DNA from 4 places in the Desulfosporosinus sp. Sb-LF genome. Region 1 is predicted to be linked to each of the others. Evidence: riboswitches for the same ligand, from Rfam matches in the RefSeq annotation. Region 1 holds a riboswitch; each other region holds the start of a gene.
The links. A riboswitch is a leader RNA that binds a small molecule or an ion and turns the genes downstream of it on or off. The one in region 1 is predicted to bind thiamine pyrophosphate.
Positions count from the first base shown of each region.

Region 2: it holds a riboswitch for thiamine pyrophosphate, as region 1 does, so the genes downstream of both, thiD (bifunctional hydroxymethylpyrimidine kinase/phosphomethylpyrimidine kinase) here and E4K68_RS06170 (thiamine phosphate synthase) in region 1, are expected to answer to the same signal.
Region 3: it holds a riboswitch for thiamine pyrophosphate, as region 1 does, so the genes downstream of both, E4K68_RS15535 (thiamine-phosphate synthase family protein) here and E4K68_RS06170 (thiamine phosphate synthase) in region 1, are expected to answer to the same signal.
Region 4: it holds a riboswitch for thiamine pyrophosphate, as region 1 does, so the genes downstream of both, E4K68_RS15445 (hypothetical protein) here and E4K68_RS06170 (thiamine phosphate synthase) in region 1, are expected to answer to the same signal.

Region 1 covers NZ_SPQR01000003.1:324,733-329,470, reverse strand. The annotation lists gene fdhF (formate dehydrogenase subunit alpha) at 1-1,230, shown strand, start outside; gene thiC (phosphomethylpyrimidine synthase ThiC) at 1,297-2,574, opposite strand; partial or broken gene E4K68_RS06170 (thiamine phosphate synthase) at 2,574-2,917, opposite strand; TPP riboswitch at 3,065-3,165, opposite strand; gene E4K68_RS06165 (molybdenum cofactor guanylyltransferase) at 3,536-4,144, shown strand; gene fdhD (formate dehydrogenase accessory sulfurtransferase FdhD) at 4,221-4,738, opposite strand, start outside.
Region 2 covers NZ_SPQR01000011.1:63,748-68,485, forward strand. The annotation lists gene thiM (hydroxyethylthiazole kinase) at 1-197, opposite strand, end outside; gene cytX (putative hydroxymethylpyrimidine transporter CytX) at 164-1,393, opposite strand; gene thiD (bifunctional hydroxymethylpyrimidine kinase/phosphomethylpyrimidine kinase) at 1,390-2,193, opposite strand; TPP riboswitch at 2,282-2,395, opposite strand; gene E4K68_RS21490 (lytic transglycosylase domain-containing protein) at 2,621-3,508, shown strand; gene pylSn (pyrrolysine--tRNA(Pyl) ligase small subunit) at 3,677-4,000, opposite strand; gene pylD (3-methylornithyl-N6-L-lysine dehydrogenase PylD) at 4,083-4,738, opposite strand, start outside.
Region 3 covers NZ_SPQR01000010.1:89,200-93,937, reverse strand. The annotation lists gene E4K68_RS15545 (glutathionylspermidine synthase family protein) at 1-878, shown strand, start outside; gene E4K68_RS15540 (DUF350 domain-containing protein) at 869-1,294, shown strand; TPP riboswitch at 1,486-1,599, shown strand; gene E4K68_RS15535 (thiamine-phosphate synthase family protein) at 1,675-3,258, shown strand; RNA gene ssrS (6S RNA) at 3,543-3,726, opposite strand; gene E4K68_RS15525 (NADH:flavin oxidoreductase) at 3,939-4,738, shown strand, end outside.
Region 4 covers NZ_SPQR01000010.1:69,241-73,978, reverse strand. The annotation lists gene E4K68_RS15450 (DEAD/DEAH box helicase) at 1-1,412, opposite strand, end outside; gene E4K68_RS15445 (hypothetical protein) at 1,854-2,108, opposite strand; TPP riboswitch at 2,123-2,228, opposite strand; gene E4K68_RS15440 (putative DNA modification/repair radical SAM protein) at 2,452-3,753, shown strand; gene E4K68_RS15435 (TIGR03915 family putative DNA repair protein) at 3,732-4,601, shown strand.

The sequences.
Region 1 (4,738 bases):
GGGGTTCCCGTGGAACAACTTGTGGAGGCGGCTAGAATCTATGCGACGGCGGAACGAGCACAGATTTTCTATACGCTAGGGATTACGGAACACACCTGTGGTACGGATAATGTCATGAGTTTAGCGAACCTAGCTATGCTCACAGGAAATATTGGTAAAGAAAGCTCAGGCGTTAACCCCTTACGCGGACAAAACAATGTCCAGGGTGCCTGTGATATGGGAGCACTGCCAAATGTATATCCAGGATACCAACAAGTCTCAAACCCAGAAGTAAAGGCGAAATTTGAAGCCGCTTGGGGAGTTCCTTTAGATCCTAATCCCGGGTTTATGATTCCTGATATGTTTGACGCAGCAGTCAGCAAAAATCTACGGGCACTGTACGTTTTGGGAGAAGATCCAGTGATGACAGATGCTGATGCCAACCATGTGCGTAAAGGTCTGCAGGCCCTCGACTTCCTCGTAGTTCAAGAAATCTTTATGTCTGAGACCGCTAAACTGGCGGATGTAGTGTTGCCAGGGGCTAGTTTTGCAGAAAAAACGGGTACATTCTCGAACACGGAACGTCGAGTGCAAATGGTTAATAAAGCGATCGAGCCTATTGGAAACGCAAAGGCTGATGGGGACATCATTTGTGAATTGGCTAACCGTATGGGTTACTCCTTCCCATATCAGTCTTCGGAAGAAGTTATGCAGGAAGTGGCGAAGCTGACTCCCCAATTTGCAGGGATTACCCATGCTCGTTTGGGTACGCAAGGATTGCAATGGCCGGTGCCGCATGCTGAACATCCAGGAACCAAGTTCTTACATGAAGGAAAATTCAACAGGGGTAAAGGACTGTTTGTGTCAGTAGACCATCAGTTACCTGGGGAACAACCTGATGAGGAGTATCCGTTCTTACTCAATACGGGGCGTAAACTTTCCCATTATAATGTTTTCACGCAAAATTCGAAGGGGTTAGAGGATTACTCACCTGAAGAGTTAGCAGAGATTAATCCTTCTGATGCCAAACGGCTCGGACTAGAAGACGGTGAAGTCGTCAAGGTGGCATCCCGTCGGGGAGAACTGGAAACAAAAATAAAGCTGACGGAACGAGTACCCCTTGGAATGGTCTTCATGACTCTGCACTATATGAAATCCCCCACCAACGTCTTGACTAATGGGGCGTATGACAAAGTCACTAAGACTTATGAGTACAAAGTCTGTGGGGTAAAGATTTCAAAAATTAGTTAATACAAAAAAATGGGCCTTCTCTTTAATGAAGGTCCATTTTTTTTGTATTATCGCAGTTCAATAAACTTATTTGTCCATAATGCGGTTCATGAGGCGCATCGAACACATTTCTCCGCACATGGTGCAGCTGTCTTGGTGCTCGGGGGCGGACTCTTTACGATAACGCTCCGGTTTTTCCCGGTCCAAGGCTAGGTCAAACATTTTTGTCCAATCCAAAGCCTGCCTAGCCTCGCTCATCTCTCGATCCCATGCTGCAGCGCCGGGTACTCCTTTGGCGATATCTCCGGCATGAGCTGCAATCTTGGCCGCTACGATCCCTTCACGCACGTCGTCCAAAGTAGGTAGACGAAGGTGCTCAGCTGGTGTCACATAGCAGAGGAAATCCGCTCCTGCGGAGGCGGCTAAAGCTCCACCTATAGCACTGGTGATGTGATCGTAACCTGGCGCAACATCCGTGACCAACGGTCCCAAGATATAAAAGGGTGCACCGTGGCATAGCTTTTTCGCTATCTGGACATTTGCTACAACTTCGTTCAAGGGAACGTGGCCAGGTCCTTCAATCATGACTTGAACATTGCGTTTCCAAGCCTTCTGAGTTAGTTCTCCAAGGACAATCAATTCGGAAATTTGAGCTCCGTCTGTAGCATCCCCGATACTACCAGGACGGCAAGCATCCCCTAGGCTCAAGGTAACGTCGTATTCTGCGCATATATCTAGAAGATCATCAAAATACTCATAAAAAGGGTTTTCCTTCCCGGTTAATTCCATCCAGGCATACAGTAGGGAACCACCCCGGGAGACAATGTTGGTGACGCGGGAGGTCTGTCGGAAGTGCTGGGCGGTTTCTTGGTTGATGCCGGCGTGGATTGTTACAAAATCTACACCGTCTCGGGCGTGCTGTGCTACCACAGCTAAGAACTCTTGGGGTGTAATGTCTTCCAATTTTTTGTCCAAGTAACCAAGGGCATCATACATAGGAACCGAACCGATCATAGCTGGGGACATTTCGATGAGCCGGTGGCGAAATTCAACGGTTTTACCGTAGTTGCTGAGATCCATAATCGCTTCAGCTTTCATGTCCAGAGCCATGCGTACTTTGGCCAGTTCACTGTCGAGGTTGGCACAATCTGGGGAGATACCCAAATTGACATTAATCTTTGTCTTCAGTCCCAAGCCAACACCCTCCGGACTTAAAGAGGTGTGATTGTGGTTAGCTGGGATGACAATACTGCCCGCCGCTACTCGAAGTCTAATTTCCTCAGCCGTCAGCCCTTCTTTCGCGGCGACTGTTTGCATTGCCGCTGTGATGACCCCGTTTTTGGCTTGTTCCATCTGTGTACTCATCAAATCACACTCTTTCTATATGCTTCATATTGCGAATAGGTCTGTGTCTCCATAATACGTTGTAAACTCTTTATCTTACCCGGAATGTCTAGATTGCCCACAATCTCGGTGACAAGGCAATGGTCCGAGCTCCCGCCTTAACAACTTCGGCCAGATTGTGCTCCTTGATGCCGCCAATTGCGACGAACGGGATCTCCAAATTCTTGACGACGTAGTCTAAATAGTCCAGTCCTACTGGATCACACACATCGATTTTGGTATGGGTGGCAAATGAAGGTCCTACTCCGATGTAATCTGTGCCATCCTTTACAGCAACCTGTGCTTGAGCAGGCGAATGGGTGGAACAATTTGCATGGAACAGCCTTCCTTTCACTTGATCACGTACGTGTTTACTGTGGTTCCCGTCTTACTGCCATGGTACCAGGGAGGGCTTAAACTATAAAAAAAATGAGAACTGCGGTAAGCAGTTCTCATTTATATTCCTAAATATAAGTAAAACGATTAGCTTTCCTCCGCTGGTATTACCCAGATCAGGTTCAAAGGGATCGAGTTTCCTCATCTCAGCCCCGAAGGGCACCCCTAGCAAACGACGTATTTAGTTGAGTGGGCATTAATACTTGTCCAGTTAAGTATTAATATCATTATATAACTAAACGATAGAAGTGTAAATTAAATAGATCATTCCCACTTTTCCTGCCTGAGGTGTCTTCCATACGAGAGACGCAAATGCCTGAGGAGGAGAGAGCAGGTCGATCGTATCATGAGCTATTCAAGATTACTAATGTGACAGTAAAAGTTTGATGTGGTACATTAAGGTATATGAAAAATGAAAAGTGACCGATGCGATCAGAGTCCCGTAACTATTATTAAGAACGGATTCGGACACGCTTCTCGTCTGCTGAATACGAGGAGGTCTTCAAAAATTACTAAGTCACTACAGAAACCCAAGGAGCAACTTCCAATGTTGAACGCTACCGGGATTTTATTAGCCGGTGGGAAAAGCTCACGAATGAATAAAGATAAGGCCTTCCTTGAACTGGAGGGCAAGCCTTTAGTGGAGCGGAGTTTAACTGTCTTACAAGGAGTATTTGCAGAAGTTTTGATTAGCAGCAATAAGCCTGAACTGTATGCAGGCTATGAAGTACCGGTCATTTTAGATGAGATTCTTGGCCGAGGCCCTTTAGAAGGTCTTTATCAGGGTTTAAAAGCGGCGACCTATGATAAGGTTTTTTTCGTGGCCTGTGATATGCCATTTTTAGAAGTAGATCCCATCCGCTTTTTGGCAAAATGGATTCCGGAGTATGATGTTGTTGTTCCACGGCTTCAATTCGGCCTCCACCCACTACACGCCTTTTATCATCGACGTTGCCTTCCCGCAATCAAAAATAATCTCGAGGCAGGTTGCCTCAAGATTATTGATTTTTATCAAGCTTGTTCAGTGAAATATGTGGGAGAAACGGAACTAGAAGCCTTTTCAAATTTGAGCGACGTCTTCTGTAACGTGAATACACCTGAAGAATGGACTGCTATCCTTAAACGAAAAAGGACACTTACATCAAATGACTATTAAACTCAATGTGCTTATTAACTGGACTCGTTTAGGTACCTAAGCGAGATTCGACTTCAAACCGTGAAAAGCGAAATTATCAGCGAAGAATTCGCTCAGGGCAGGTATAAATATTAAGGCGTTGCTCTCTGGCAAACCCCACAACGGTGATATTTAGAGCGGTAGCTTGAGAGAGGGCCATGTCCGTAGGTGCACCACGGGCAATGAGAATGGGCACCTTCATTTTGGCAACTTTGAGTAGTATTTCGGAAGAGACTCGGCCACTGAAGAAAATTACATGGTTTTCAAGATTTAAGTTTGATTGAAAGGCCTTGCCACTAAGTTTATCAAAGACATTATGTCTGCCGATATCATAGCTTGTTAGGAGTACATTGCCCTGAGAGCCCACTCCGCCACTGTGTATTCCGCCGGTTTCTTGAAAGAGCGGAAGATAGGACTGCAAAAACTTAGCATAATCATAGGCTACCTGGAGTGGTATGCGTAGGTTCGATGTAAGCGGTTTAACCATCAGGACATCATTTGCAAAGCAAAAGGAGGCTCTACTTTTGCCACAACAGGCGGAAACAAATCGTTTGCTCATGAGTTCTTTTTGCAACA
Region 2 (4,738 bases), on a different contig from region 1:
TTAAGGACTAAGGCTGAAGCAAAGCCGACCATTTCTGCGACTTCCTCCAGGTCATCCGCCATTACAGGCGAACCACCGATCGCCAAGACAATATTGGCGCAATCATTGACGGTAACATAGTTCGTAATATGGTGAATCAACGGGCTCTTTTCTTTAACAGCCCTTAAGTTCGCAGAGATTTTCGCACGTAATTCCATTTGACTGTCAACCTCCAAGTTATAGAATGTAGTAAGCTAATCAACACCATAACCGGTATTGTAGCTCCCAGAACAAAATTCAAGTTGATAAACTGGTAATATAATACCGTTCCCAATATGCAGAGGGCTAAAGTACCCCAGTTTACCAATAATTCCACTCGTATCTTCTTATTTTTCAAAAGAAAATAATCCGTCAACAGAATAGCAAACAGAGGCGCAAAAACCGAGCCAATGGCATAGAGGAAATCCTGATATTGCTCAATATTAACGATGATCGCAAGTCCTGTTCCAATCGCGGTCATAACTAAGGCCACTGTTTTTTCCTTTAAGTTTGGAAATATGTTTAGAAAAGTAACCCCTGCGGAATATGCGTCCAGAAAAGTCGTTGTTACGGTCGCCAAGACGATAATTCCTAAGGCTACGACACCAAGATTTGCAGCTAGTAACATGGCTGAAGGGTCTGGATCTGATGCTACTATGGCAGCGCCTAACCCGATAATGTACATCCAGCTGCTACCGAAAAAGTAACCAAGCCAGCTGCCTCCGGCTCCCCCTCGCTTTGTCTTGGCAAATCGAGTATAGTCGGAGATCAGGGGTAACCAAGATAAGGGCATGACCACTGCTAATTCTAAAGCTGAGCCGAAGGCCATTTCCCCAGTAACCTGCTTACTAAACAACTCATGGTTACGGAAAATTATAACGCTTAAGACTATTGTTAAAAGAAACAATAAAATAACGGCAATGTGGTTGGCCTTTTTCCAGCCGGTATCTTTTCCGAGCCAAACCCAAACAAAGATAAAGGCCCCAATAATTAAGCTCCAAACTGTCAAATGATCGAATGCCCATAATAGTTTCGTAATCTGGTTAACCGATCGCGCCCCGGATATAATCATCACGGCTGTCCAACCCAGCAACTGTAAAACGTTAAGAATTGAAAATAAGTACGAACCATACTGGCCAAAGGAAATTCTGGTAGACACCAAAGCTGGAATCCGCTCATTCGTGCCAATGATTCCTCCCAAAACTAGAAGAGTTGTTCCCACCAAGTGTCCCAAAATAATCGCCAAAAGGCCCATCTTAAAACCCAGTGGAGCCAGCAGCCCTCCCGCTAAAATTTCTGCTACAGAAATCGCCGCGCCGAACCAGAGGGTTGTAAAGTTAAACATGCTTAAGTTATTCTTATTTTCTAAACTCACTCGATTAATCCCGCCTTTTTGTAAAGTTCATAAAAGTGATGGGTTGGCCCTACGCCTTTGCCAATGGCTAAAGAATGTTGAATGGCCGTTGTAATATACTCCTTTGCTCGTGAGACAGCCTCGTTCAGATGATACCCCAGAGCTAGATTTGCAGTAAGAGCGGACGAAAGAGTACAGCCCGTTCCGTGAGTATTTTTAGTAGCAATTCGAGACGTGGAAAAATAACTGAATTCCCGTCCATCATAGAGGATATCAGTCGAGTCATCCTCTAGGTGCCCCCCCTTCAGCAGAACATTCTTGGCCCCCATCTGATAAATAGCTTTAGAAGCCTCTTCCATTTGCTTCAGAGTGTTAATGGACATTTTAGTCATTACCTCAGCCTCCGGGATATTAGGAGTTACGATCATAGCTAAAGGCAGTAATTCTTTTATCAGCGTTGATTCCGCCTCTGGATTTAACAAGTGGTAGCCGCTTTTAGATACCATGACTGGGTCAACAACGATCGTTTGTGGCTTATAACGCCTCAACTGTTCAGAAATTACTTCTATGGTCTGAACTTGAGAAACCATACCTATTTTTACCCCATCGACCTCAATATCCTCAAAGATTGCCTCGATTTGTTTGGCAATTACATCTCTTGAGATATCCTGTACTGCAAAAACTCCTTGGGTGTTTTGGGCGGTAACTGCGGTTATAACACTCATTCCATAGACTCCATGAGCAGAAAAAGTCTTTAGATCAGCTTGAATTCCCGCTCCCCCACTGCAATCTGAACCAGCTATGGTAAGTACTTTTTTCATGACGTCCTCCTAAACATTCTTGAATTCTCTTAAAGTCTAAAAAAGAGCACAGACCCCCCAGAATAGGGTTTGTGCTCCTTCATCTACATAAAAGAGTAAAACTGCTTACCTACGCTGGCATTATCCAGATCAGGTTAATAGGGTCTTAGACCTTATAGGGTCTAAATCTCAGCCAGCCTTTCCAGCTCCCCCGCCCATTGCAATATTGTTTGTTAAATTTAACATGGGAAAAGCCTAAAGTCAACGTCTTCATCCGTCATTTACCATTATAATACGTTCATTCCCTCTATACTAGTTACTCTTGTATTCCTCCAATTCCCGTCCTACTCAATCCCACTTTCGTTCTTTGGGATAGCCATTAAATGGTTTACAGCATTTCTTACGACTTATGATATAGTAAAACGGATGAAATTTTAGAGGTGTAACTATGACCGTAGCCAAAATTAACAATAAGGTCTTTAATTTTCTAAAGCAACGACGTGGACTATTATTAACTACTAGCATGTGTTTGTTAGTGATCTATCTCTTATTTTTCTGTTCTACAACTAGGCCGACATGGGAAGGCTTGATCGACGTCCTCAGCAATCGCAACCCGCCGGCTTGGTTGGTGCCTTCGCTACCTGGCGAAAAAACTGACGTCACACAAACCAAGATCTATAAACGGCAAAAGCTAGCTCAGTTTAAGGTTAAAGCGAACACAGTAAACCAAGATATCAAAACTGTTCTAGGGATAAAAACAGCGATCACAGAGGACCTAGCCCAAGGAAATTCGACGCCCTGGGCAAAGCTCAAGATTGACGTAGCTGCTGCAGGAAATACTTTTGTAGAGTTCTGGGGTATTTCCATTATTACCTACCAGGGCCAGACCATTATTGTTGGTGAGAATTCTCAACCCATCAATCTCAACGATAGGGTACTACGTTGGCAAAAGGAAATTGAAGTGTCCGCTAAGAAGTATACGCTTGAGCCTGCCTTAATTGCAGCCGTAATTGAACAAGAATCCGGTGGAGACCCGAACTCAGTTAGTCCCGTTGGGGCATTGGGTTTAATGCAGCTGATGCCGTCTACCGCGAAATCATTAAATGTAAATCCATATGACCCCGCTCAAAATATTGACGGCGGAGCCCATTACTTGCAAATACAACTGAAAGAATTTGGTAATCTTCCGGAAGCACTTGCGGCTTATAATGCTGGGCCAGGAAATGTAGAGAACCATTCCTGGGCAAAGATCCCTGAAACTCTGAACTATGTTCAGAGGGTACCCAATCTCATCAACAAATACGAACGGCTTTGGAATGAAAACCGATCACATTAATAAATATTGGTACAAGTTCAGTGTCAAATTGGATTCTGGTATTTTAGGCTTAAGACCTTGAAATAGAAAAGCGCTCTAGCGAAGTTTGAAGCTTACTTGAGCGCAGTTAAAACAGAATTCAGGAAGAGGTCCTCCGGACAAGTTCAAATAATCCAATGAAAGTCATCTCTACAAACGAGAACCATAGTTTTGATTGACAAAAGTCGCTGAGTATTTTTTTAACTTCCATTCCGGGATTTTGCAGGTACCGCAGGCATGAAAAAACAACTTATTTCGAAGGCATCGTGCTGCTCGGCTATGCTTGGAATTGTAGATCTGAAACTTTTCATTACAATGGGTTACGATCTCTGCAGTGTTTCCATGGATCGTCATGCTTTTAATGCCATGCAGAATCCCGTTTCTCGAAGGCCATAACTTTAATTTCTCTACGAACTTAAAAAAATCGACATTCTTGCGATAATAACGTTTTTTATTTCCAGAATCTATCGTCATCTATTTCGACTCCAATCTATTCTACGATTACCGCGATTCGAGTGGAAAAATTTCAAGGCGATTTGCGATTAGGGAGAGGCGTTTACAAAACGTCAAAAATCATGGTAGCCACTCCAATCTGCAATGGATCATGGAGCAATCGTTTGGGAAGTTGCTCAACGCCTGTTGCCTGCACCCCCAGTGGAATACCAGGTGCTGCAATCCTTGTATCTCCTGTGATATGCCGCAACAAAATAACATCTTCAGCTGGGCAAGCATCCACCAAAATGCTATGCCTCCCTAAAGCGCCGTCTAAGTCTGTTTCTATCTTTACGGAATAACCCTGTTTTAACAACCTCCCAGATAACCTTTGGCTAGCCGACAAATCTATGTCATATATTGAAACCTCTGCCCCAAAGTGCATTAGCGCTAAAGCAGCGCCAGTACCTACAGGGCCTGCCCCGATTACCAATACTTTTTTACGCATTAATCCATGGCACATGAGCTCTAGGCCAGACACATATCCCTTGCCTGTAGCATCTCCATTATCAGAGACCTTACCTGTTCTCACGTTTACAGCCACAAAACGATCATCATCTGCCATGAACAAAATCTCCGAACTATTTTGCACAGCTTCAGCCACACCACCTGCATCCCGGCTATTTGTAATAACGACGTCAAATCCGAGATAGTCTATAATGCTGGCGACCGACTCAACAAAACCTTTTATTATACCTTGTCCACAGGTCATCGGAATCA
Region 3 (4,738 bases), on a different contig from region 1:
CCAAAGCTTGCAGGTTTTTCGGGGTAGAAAACCCGAACGAAGGAGTTAATGGGCAAATACAAGAAGCTTTCGGTAGTATAATTGAAACGTATCAAAAACAGGGTTATGCTACTAACTCCATAGTTTTTAGCGCCTTGGGCTGGCATGATGAGGACCGGGACACCGTGAAGTATTTATTGAATCATTCCGGCCTGTCGGCACAGTTTGTAGCGCTCGAGGACTTGAGGATTTCTGAAGACCGGTTGTGTGCTCTGGCCGAGGAGCAACTCGTACCCATTGATGTGTGGTATCGTCTTCATGCCTTAGAGAAACTCGCTGAAGACAATGATGAGAGAGATCGATACCCGACGGGGGCACACGTCCTTGATTTGGTAGCTAGAGGTAAACTAGCAATTATCAATCCACCCTCAGCATTTGTAGCGCAAACCAAGGCACTTCAAAGCTTGATCTGGAATTTACATGAAACTGGTGAGTTTTATACGACTGAAGAACATCAGTGGATTGAGACTTATATGCTTCCTACCTATATGGAAAACCGGTTTCTAAACAAGGAACCATATGTGACCAAGCCCATCTTTGGCCGAGAGGGTGGGGCTGTTAGTCTATTTGAAGCGGACGGCCAACTTGTTGAAAAGGATAAGGATGACTTCTATTGGGATCAACCGATGATTTATCAGAAAAGGGTTGATATGGAAGTGGTTGAAAGTAATACTTTGAGTGGGCCTTATCAAGGAAGGCTGCTATGGGGTTCTTTTTTGGTCGGAGGCAAAGCTTCAGCTGTAAGTGCCCGTATCGGGGAGCGAATCACCGGCAATCTCTCGTGTTTCTTGCCTATATGTCTAAAAACTATTAAGGAGGAAGATGGTAAATGTATCTGATTAACTTTCTTAAGTATTTAGGGGTCACGATTCCTTTGATGTTATTAGCTGTGATGCTCTTTACATACACAACACCCTACAAAGAATTTCAGATTATGGCTTTCGGGGATGATCTGGAAAATCCGCAGAAGGTCGCTGCTGCCAAAGCCGTGGCATTTGATTTAGGAGGTAAGATTCTGGGCCTTGCTATTCTCCTTGCATCAGCCATTTATCACTCGGTAGACCTCCTAGATATGACTGTTTGGACACTGACCGGAACCGTCTTCTTAATTATCGTATACTGGCTCTTTGAATTATTAACCCCTACTATTAAGGTACGTCGTGAAATACCTAATGGTAATGTGGCGGTCGGTATTTTCTCTTTCTGTTTAAGTATAGCAACGGGAATACTAATGGCTTCGTTAATTAGTTATTAATTTCTTAACCTAAGGATAGACTCAAGGCTAGAAGCCGTAACTCATGTTTCCAAGCTGAGCCCTTATAGAATCTTTCACATTATGTATTGCCTCTCGAAACGTTTCCAGTAAAATTTATTCCAATTTTTGCATTGAATCCTCATAGATATAGAAGTATATTAAGTGTATAGATTAACCGCCACAAATTAATTATGTTTTTTCAGGGGAGCTGGATGAGGCCGGCTGAGATAAAGACCCAATAAAGTCTTTGACCCTATAACCTGACCCGGATAATGCTGGCGTAGGGATGGAAAAATCAGTAATGTGAATCATTACAAATGTTTTTACCGCAACCTATTTTAGGATTGCGGTTTTATTTTTTTAAAGAGGAGGCAAAACAAATGATCGGAAAAGTAAATGATGATTTCTTTGAAAAAAATATCTTATCCTTTACTGGAGAACAAAAACCCGAGGTCATCATTGGGCCAAGTATGGGTGTCGATGCGGCGATTCTCAAAATTGGCGATCGTTATATGGCTATAGCCGAAGATCCCATCTTCCCTAGTATGACCATGTCAGCTGATGATTTCGCATACGTCACTGTGCATATTGGAGCAAGTGATGTTGCGGTAATGGGAATTAAACCCCAATTTATGACTTATTCCCTACTTCTACCTCCCGGTACAGAAGACAATTATACAGGAGAACTGATTAAGAGTATCAGTAAATATGCCAGCGAATTAGGAATTTCCATCGTTGGTGGACATACAGGATATTACGGGGCAGTAGTCGTACCTACTATCGGAGGAATTACGGTTTGGGGGCTCGCTGATGAGTATATCTCGCCTAAGGGGGCTCAAGTAGGTGATGACGTTCTAATCACCAAAGGTGCTGCGATCGAGGCAGGAGCTTTACTTGGTTATGAACATAAAAATTTTCTGTCCACCGTCTTAGCCCCTTCTCTAGTCAACAAAGCTGCGGAAAGAATGAAAGATGTATCTGTTGTAAAGGATGCCCACATAGCGTCGACTGTTGGTGGGGTTCACGCCATGCATGACGCTACAGAAGGTGGCGTTATGAGAGGTTTATGGGAGGTAGCCCAGGCTTCAGGTAAAGGAATGCTAATTGATAAGAATAAGATATTTGTTCCTGAAGACATCGCTGCTCTGTGTAATTATTTTAAGCTTGATCCATTAGAAATCATCAGTGAAGGAACATTGGTCTTAACCTGTTCTACTAAAAAAACTGCCGAATTGATGGCCGCTTTTGCCGAACAAGGGATAGACTCTGCTATAGTGGGTAAAGTCACGTCCCCAGACAAAGGTTGTTACTATATGGATAACGGTGAAAAATATGAACTCATTCCGCCTCCGATTGATAAATTCTGGGATGTGTTTTTTAGCCCACTGCTCTCACCAGAGAGCCCTTCAATTCAAGAAACAAATGGAACTTCAATAAAGCTATGTACAGAGCTCCAAGCATGTGTAAGCATACTCTGTCAAGAGAACATCTATAGAATGCTACCGGAAATTGGGGCAAACATTGCCTATGCATCTCCAATGAGCAAATCACTTGATGAAATAGCCGGTATTCCAGGCAGAATTCTCCGTTATAAAAACACCACCGTTACACTGGGTCTACCTGAACTCGGAGGTTCCGTGAACATGGGTGAAACATTGTTAAGTCTTCGCAAATATTCCCCTCAGACACGTTGCCTTATTAATCTGAGAAACACCCCTGCTATTCTTCAGGCTTCTAGTAAGGCGGGTTTAACGGTATCCAAAATGCCTACTGCCTTAGACTACAGGCAAAATGAAGGTGATTTTATTCGGGATCTGGAAGGAATGTTTATGGAAACTGATATACTCCCGGATGTTATCTCCATTCCTGATAGAATAAACTTGGAGATTCTAATTCTGATCCTAGCCGAAACCCTTGATGAATTGACTGAAAAGATATTAAAGATAAACTCATTATTAAACTAAGGGCGAGAACTTTTGAAGATACCTATAAAAACTTTCTGCTCCTGCTCTCTGTTCCCTTATGTCCTCCACTCTTTATACAGGTTACATGGCCCACATTACTTAGGAGGAACTGATATCAGTTACATCGTTGGCCTCTTAGCCGGTGTTCTGGGGGTTCAATTAATCAAAAGTCACCAAGAAAATCGACTCAATCTCGCCTACCACAGGCATAGGCAAACAAAAAAGGAAAACATAGGAGCAGGTACATTCTTTCTCACGAAAATGTACCTGCTCCTATGTTTTCTTGACCCCACAATGCCGTTGGACTATTTGGTTTCTGACCCTGCTCTCGCAGGTGGGCGTCTTCACTTTACAGTTCAGTCTTCCCTTTCCTAAAAAGGGCTTGACCTACTAGGAAAGATTATTAAACTCCCGGTCATCTATATAGGATCAAAACCAAATAAAAATCTTCGTACATCGCAGGAAGGATATATAATGTTATTTCCTTGCGGCGTATTGCTATTGTAGCAAGATAAATTTTTTAATGCATTAGTTGATTATTGGTTATAATGACAGCTATATCCTGTCTCTCTATACTCCCCAATTAGTCTTTCTGTAGTATTAAATCAGATTCGATTTACTTGCCAAAACAATTCCCCAGCTATAACATATGGTTATATACAACTAGGGAGGTTGAATTTATGTCCCATTTACTTAAACCATTACAAGCAGGCCCGTTAACTCTAATTAACCGTTTAGTAATGCCACCCATGGCTACCGCGAAAGCAGATCCCAATGGGAAAGTAAACCAGTCAATTCTAGACTACTATGCAGAAAAATCCGAAGGCGGCTACCTTTCGCTTATAATCATTGAACACAGTTTTATCAAGTTAGATGGGAAAGCAAGTGACCTACAGCTTTCCGTTTCAGACGACAGCATGGTTGAAGGCCTAAAGAAATTAGCGGAGGTCATTCACCGTAATGGCTCTAAGACTATGATGCAAATAAATCATGCTGGAAGCAATACTACTCAAGAAATTACCGGAACTACCCCAGTAGCTCCTTCAGCAGTTTCACACCCACGTAGAGGGGGTATGCCAAATGAGCTTACCCGCGAGGGAATTGCGAATATCATCAGTGCCTTTCAAAATGCAGCTCGACGTACTAAGGAGGCTGGCTTCGATGGCGTAGAAATCCATTCCGCCCATGGTTACCTTCTCAATCAATTTTTCTCCCCGCTAACCAACAAACGTACCGATGAATATGGTGGAAATGTACATAATCGTATTCGTCTCCACCTGCAAGTCATAGAAGCGGTACGCGCCGCAGTAGGTGACGATTTCCCAATTCTTTTACGATTAGGTGCGTCTGATTTTAGAGAGGGCGGAATTATTATCGAGGATAGTCAAGTCGCCGCCAAAGAATTTGAAAAGGCCGGTGTAAATATTCTTGATATTTCCGGCGGTTTCTCAGGATATATGGTACCTGACCTTAGCGGACA
Region 4 (4,738 bases), on a different contig from region 1:
CCTTTGATCGGAGTGTTTTGCAGATCTTGCAGCACCAGCTCACCTTTATTGTTTAAGATTTCGACAAAGGTAGATACATCCAGGATATTGATGATCCCGATATCAGCCGCAGTTATTCCTTGAATACTGCATAGTGTGCCAACAATATCGACCGGTCTCATCTTTGTTTTCTTCCCGGCATTCACATGGATTTTCATAATTTCAGTGCTCAGCTGCGCGCCTTTTGTTTCTTTGATATCTGGCGGCGTCTTGATTTTCGCCATGAAATATTGTTTCGACTGACGCACCGTTTCTTCTTCCGGTCTTTCCTTCAAAAGTATCTCTTTTCCGATGTAGTCATGGATATCCTTCAAAAATTTATTTTCCTCTTTGGTAACAAACGTAATGGCTTTACCCAACTTGTTGACGCGGCCTGTTCTACCGATCCGATGAACATAGCTTTCTCGGTCATATGGGATATCATAATTAATGACCAAGGTAATGTCCTCGATATCCAGACCTCTGGCCGCAACATCTGTTGCACATAGATACCTGAAAAATCCTTGCTTAAACTCATTCATGACGCTCAATCGATCCCGTTGTTCCATTCCCCCATGAAGCTTCTCACAAGAATAGTTTAGCTTTACGAGTTCAGCGTACACCTCATCGACCGTTTGTTTGGTATTGCAAAATATCATGCAGCTATCCGGGTTTTCGACAATCGTTAGATCTAGTAGAAGCTGCATTTTATCCGTTTGATCGACCTGATATCGTTCTTGAGCGATCCGATCTGTCGCTGGATGTTGTTCTTCGATTTCCATACAGATTGGGTCTTTCATGATTTTATTACATAAAACATTAATGTCTTGAGGCATTGTCGCTGACAATAAAATCGTCACCCGTTCTTGAGGCAAGCTGGAAATGATGGTTTCAATTTGCTCGATGAAACCCATATTCAGCATTTCATCGGCTTCATCGATGACGAGATAGTTTATATTGGATGTATCAATAGTCCCTCTTTCGATATGATCGATCAACCGACCTGGGGTTCCAACCACAACATGGGTTTTTTGTTTAAGTTCCTTTTCCTGAACGTGGAAAGGGTACTTCCCATAAATTGCAGCAACTTTTAACCTTTTGAATCGGCCAATATGGAACATATCTTCTTTGACCTGAGCTGCAAGTTCTCTGGTTGGTGTGAGCACTAAGGCTTGCGGTTTATTCTGTTCCCAGTCCACTAATTCGCAAATAGGAATAGCGAAGGCCGCCGTCTTTCCGCTACCAGTTTGGGACTTAACGATGATATCCTTTCGGGCCAAGACAGCCGGGATCACCTGTTCCTGGGCTTTGGTGGGACTGATGAAATTCAACAAACTAATGGCTTTTAATAACTCGCTACTTAATTGATATCCGTTAAAATTACGATCGATCATTTAGTCATCTCTTTCATTATTACGATTTCTGATGCACGCTTTTTTCAAATTCTCCTAAGCTCGATCTCCTATAGTATAAATGAATAGGCCCTGAAACATTCAATTTCCTTCATACTTAGCTGTCGCCTATTACCTATTACCCTTTATGTTGGATAAACCTATCTATTAATGCCGGGCCATACTTCCTGTACTCTCTCGATGAATGTATGGTGAGCACAAACATCTCCAGCTTAGGGATTAAAATGACCCGATCTAGACGATAATCATCCTTGATCGGGCTATCAAAAGTAGGCCCTCGCATCGCCCGGATCGGTTAGCGATCAAGGATGGTTGCGACGAAGTCCGAAGTGCGGGGCACAACTGTTCGGTTTGGCTGTTAGCTAACATGTCGATAATCTTTCTCTCGTGAAGTGTCTTGCTTTTAGCGAGAAATTCTTGTGATTAAGGGATGAGTAGGTGCAATAGTTGCCTTTTAAGATCTAACGCAACACTAGAAAGCAACAGCTCATCCGGATCACGCGGGTGTGGGAATGGGATTTTAAACTCTTGGATAATCTGAGCGGGACGTTGGCTTAGAACAACGACTCTGTCCGAAAGAAGAATAGCCTCATCAATATCGTGCGTGATCAATAAAACGGTATGCCTTGTTAAGGTCCGCCGTGCGAGACTGCAGGGGAACTGAGCATAAAAAAACACCGCAGTAATGCGGCGTCCCTATTCTCAAATCCTTCCTCCGCTGGCATTACCCAGATCAGGTTGAGGGTCGGGCAAGTTGCCCCTCTCAGCCAGAAAACTCCAGCTCCCCTGTTACCATATTAAGTCTATATTACACTAACACATTGAGTGTTTCAGTGCAATCTTTAATTTCCGCCATGATTAACACCCCTATTTCTGATGGCAAATCTAAAAGGTTTCTATTGATATGTGCTCGCCCTCCTGCTCGATCACACTCTTACACGTGTTTGCCCTTTTTCCTTTTGACAAGAACATACGTTTCATATTATAGTGTTTAATAGTTGCTAGGTAAGGGGTGTTGAACATTGATATTTATAATAAATTGACAATCTTGTCAGACTCAGCTAAATATGATGTGGCTTGCACTTCCAGCGGTGTAGACCGAAGTGGCAAGCAAGGCAGTATAGGTAGCGCAGCAAAAGCTGGGATTTGTCATAGCTTTTCGGCCGATGGGCGATGCATATCGTTACTAAAAGTACTGATGACGAATGTCTGCATCTTTGATTGCAAATACTGTGTCAATCGCATGTCAAACGATATCGTAAGAGTCGGGTTTACGCCTTCAGAACTCGCAGAACTTACAATCAACTTCTATCGGCGGAACTATATAGAGGGTTTATTCCTGAGTTCAGGGGTCATTAAAAATCCGAACAATACGATTGAGCAAATGATTAAGGCTCTTGAGATATTGCGTAACGTTTATCACTTTGGCGGTTATATTCATGTCAAGGCAATACCAGGAGCAGATAGTGAGCTCATTACCCGCTTGGGACTTTTGGCTGACCGGATGAGTATAAACATTGAGCTGCCTTCTCAGGAGAGTCTAAAGCTCTTGGCCCCAGACAAGACGAAGGAGTCCATACTACGTCCGATGGGACTGATTACTACTAAAATCCAGGAAAGCAGTACTGATCTAGTAAAATTTCGTCATGCTTCCAAATTTGTGCCAGCCGGACAGAGCACACAGCTGATTGTGGGGGCGACTCCCGACACAGACCATAAGATATTAACTCTAACCGAAGGGCTTTACAGAAAATACCATCTTAAGAGAGTCTTTTTCTCTGCCTATATACCGGTGGCTGAGCATTCACTACTACCTTCTATAGATATCAAACCACCTCTAGTGCGAGAGCATCGGCTTTATCAGGCCGACTGGCTTTTACGGTTTTACGGCTTTGAAGCTAAAGAACTGCTTGATGAACAAAATCCTAATTTCAATTTACAAGTGGATCCCAAATGCAATTGGGCACTCAACCATTTAGAGAAGTTTCCTCTTGAGATTAATAAAGCGCCCTATGAGATGCTTTTACGAGTGCCTGGAATCGGCGTGACAAGTGCGATGCGTATTCTTACAGCTAGGAGAACTGGCCCGATCGATTTTTCTGGACTTAAAAAGATGGGTATTGTCCTAAAACGCGCACAGTATTTTATTACCTGTAAGGGAAAAATCATGGAGGGTTTAAAAATAACGTCCGATGGAGCCATTAGAGCCCTTATGGCTGATCAACACAAGCTTCCGTCTCCTTATCCTGAACAGCTGTCGCTATTTAACGAGCCTTTCCTTACGAGAGAGGATGTGCAACAATGCCTGACAGGACAGATTTAGTCTACGCTTATGATGGTAGTTTTGAAGGGCTGATGTGTTGCGTTTTTGAAAGCTACGAGCAAAAGGAGAATCCCAGTATCATCCGACCCCCAGGTGTACAGCAGAGCCTTTTTGATACGGCGAAATGGATTGAAACGGACGAACATAAGGCAGACAGGGTTTTTAACTCGATTCCATCAAAGATATCCTCTAAAGCACAGGAGTTGATTAAGCTTGGTTTTTTAACATGTGCTCCGAATAAAGAATTGTTAATCTATCATTTCCTACGTTTGGGTTTTAAGTATGGGTGCAAGGTGATGACGATGCTCACGGACGATACGGTTTGTTCCCTCCAAAAAGCTGTACGCCATTTAACGTCTGAAAGTCAGAAGTTCATGGGATTTGTTCGTTTTTCCGTTTATGGCGAAGTGTTAGTGGCGGTAATTGAACCTAAAAACTTTGTGTTGCCTCTTCTATCAGTGCATTTTTGCGACCGATTCCGGAACGAAACATTTATGATTTATGATAAAACTCACAGTATGGCCTTAATTTATCGGTCACAAAAAGCGGAGCTGATCTTTGCCGACGAGTTGACGTTGCCAGAAGTTGACGGTACTGAAATTGAGTACCGTCAATTATGGAAGCAATTCTATAAAACGATTGCCATTGAAAGTAGAAATAATCCACAGTGTCGTATGGCACTGATGCCGAAACGGTATTGGGATCACATGACCGAATTGGATGATAGTATTGAACAAGCTAAATCTAAAGGGCCAGATCAGTGGCGTGTAGCGGAAACTGCTACTGAAATACTACCAACTTCGATAGGTGCTTTAGCTTCCCCGTTCCAATATCCAACTCGCAAGTAAGACGGTATCTTTTCATTTGCCACCTTGAGTTTGTTTCACATTGATCAATTAGGGTATAAATTTCTAAATACATTACGGTACAAAAGTTAGATCCTTGCGAAATCTAGTTTCGCACTCTTGGTCGTTGGGTAATTAAA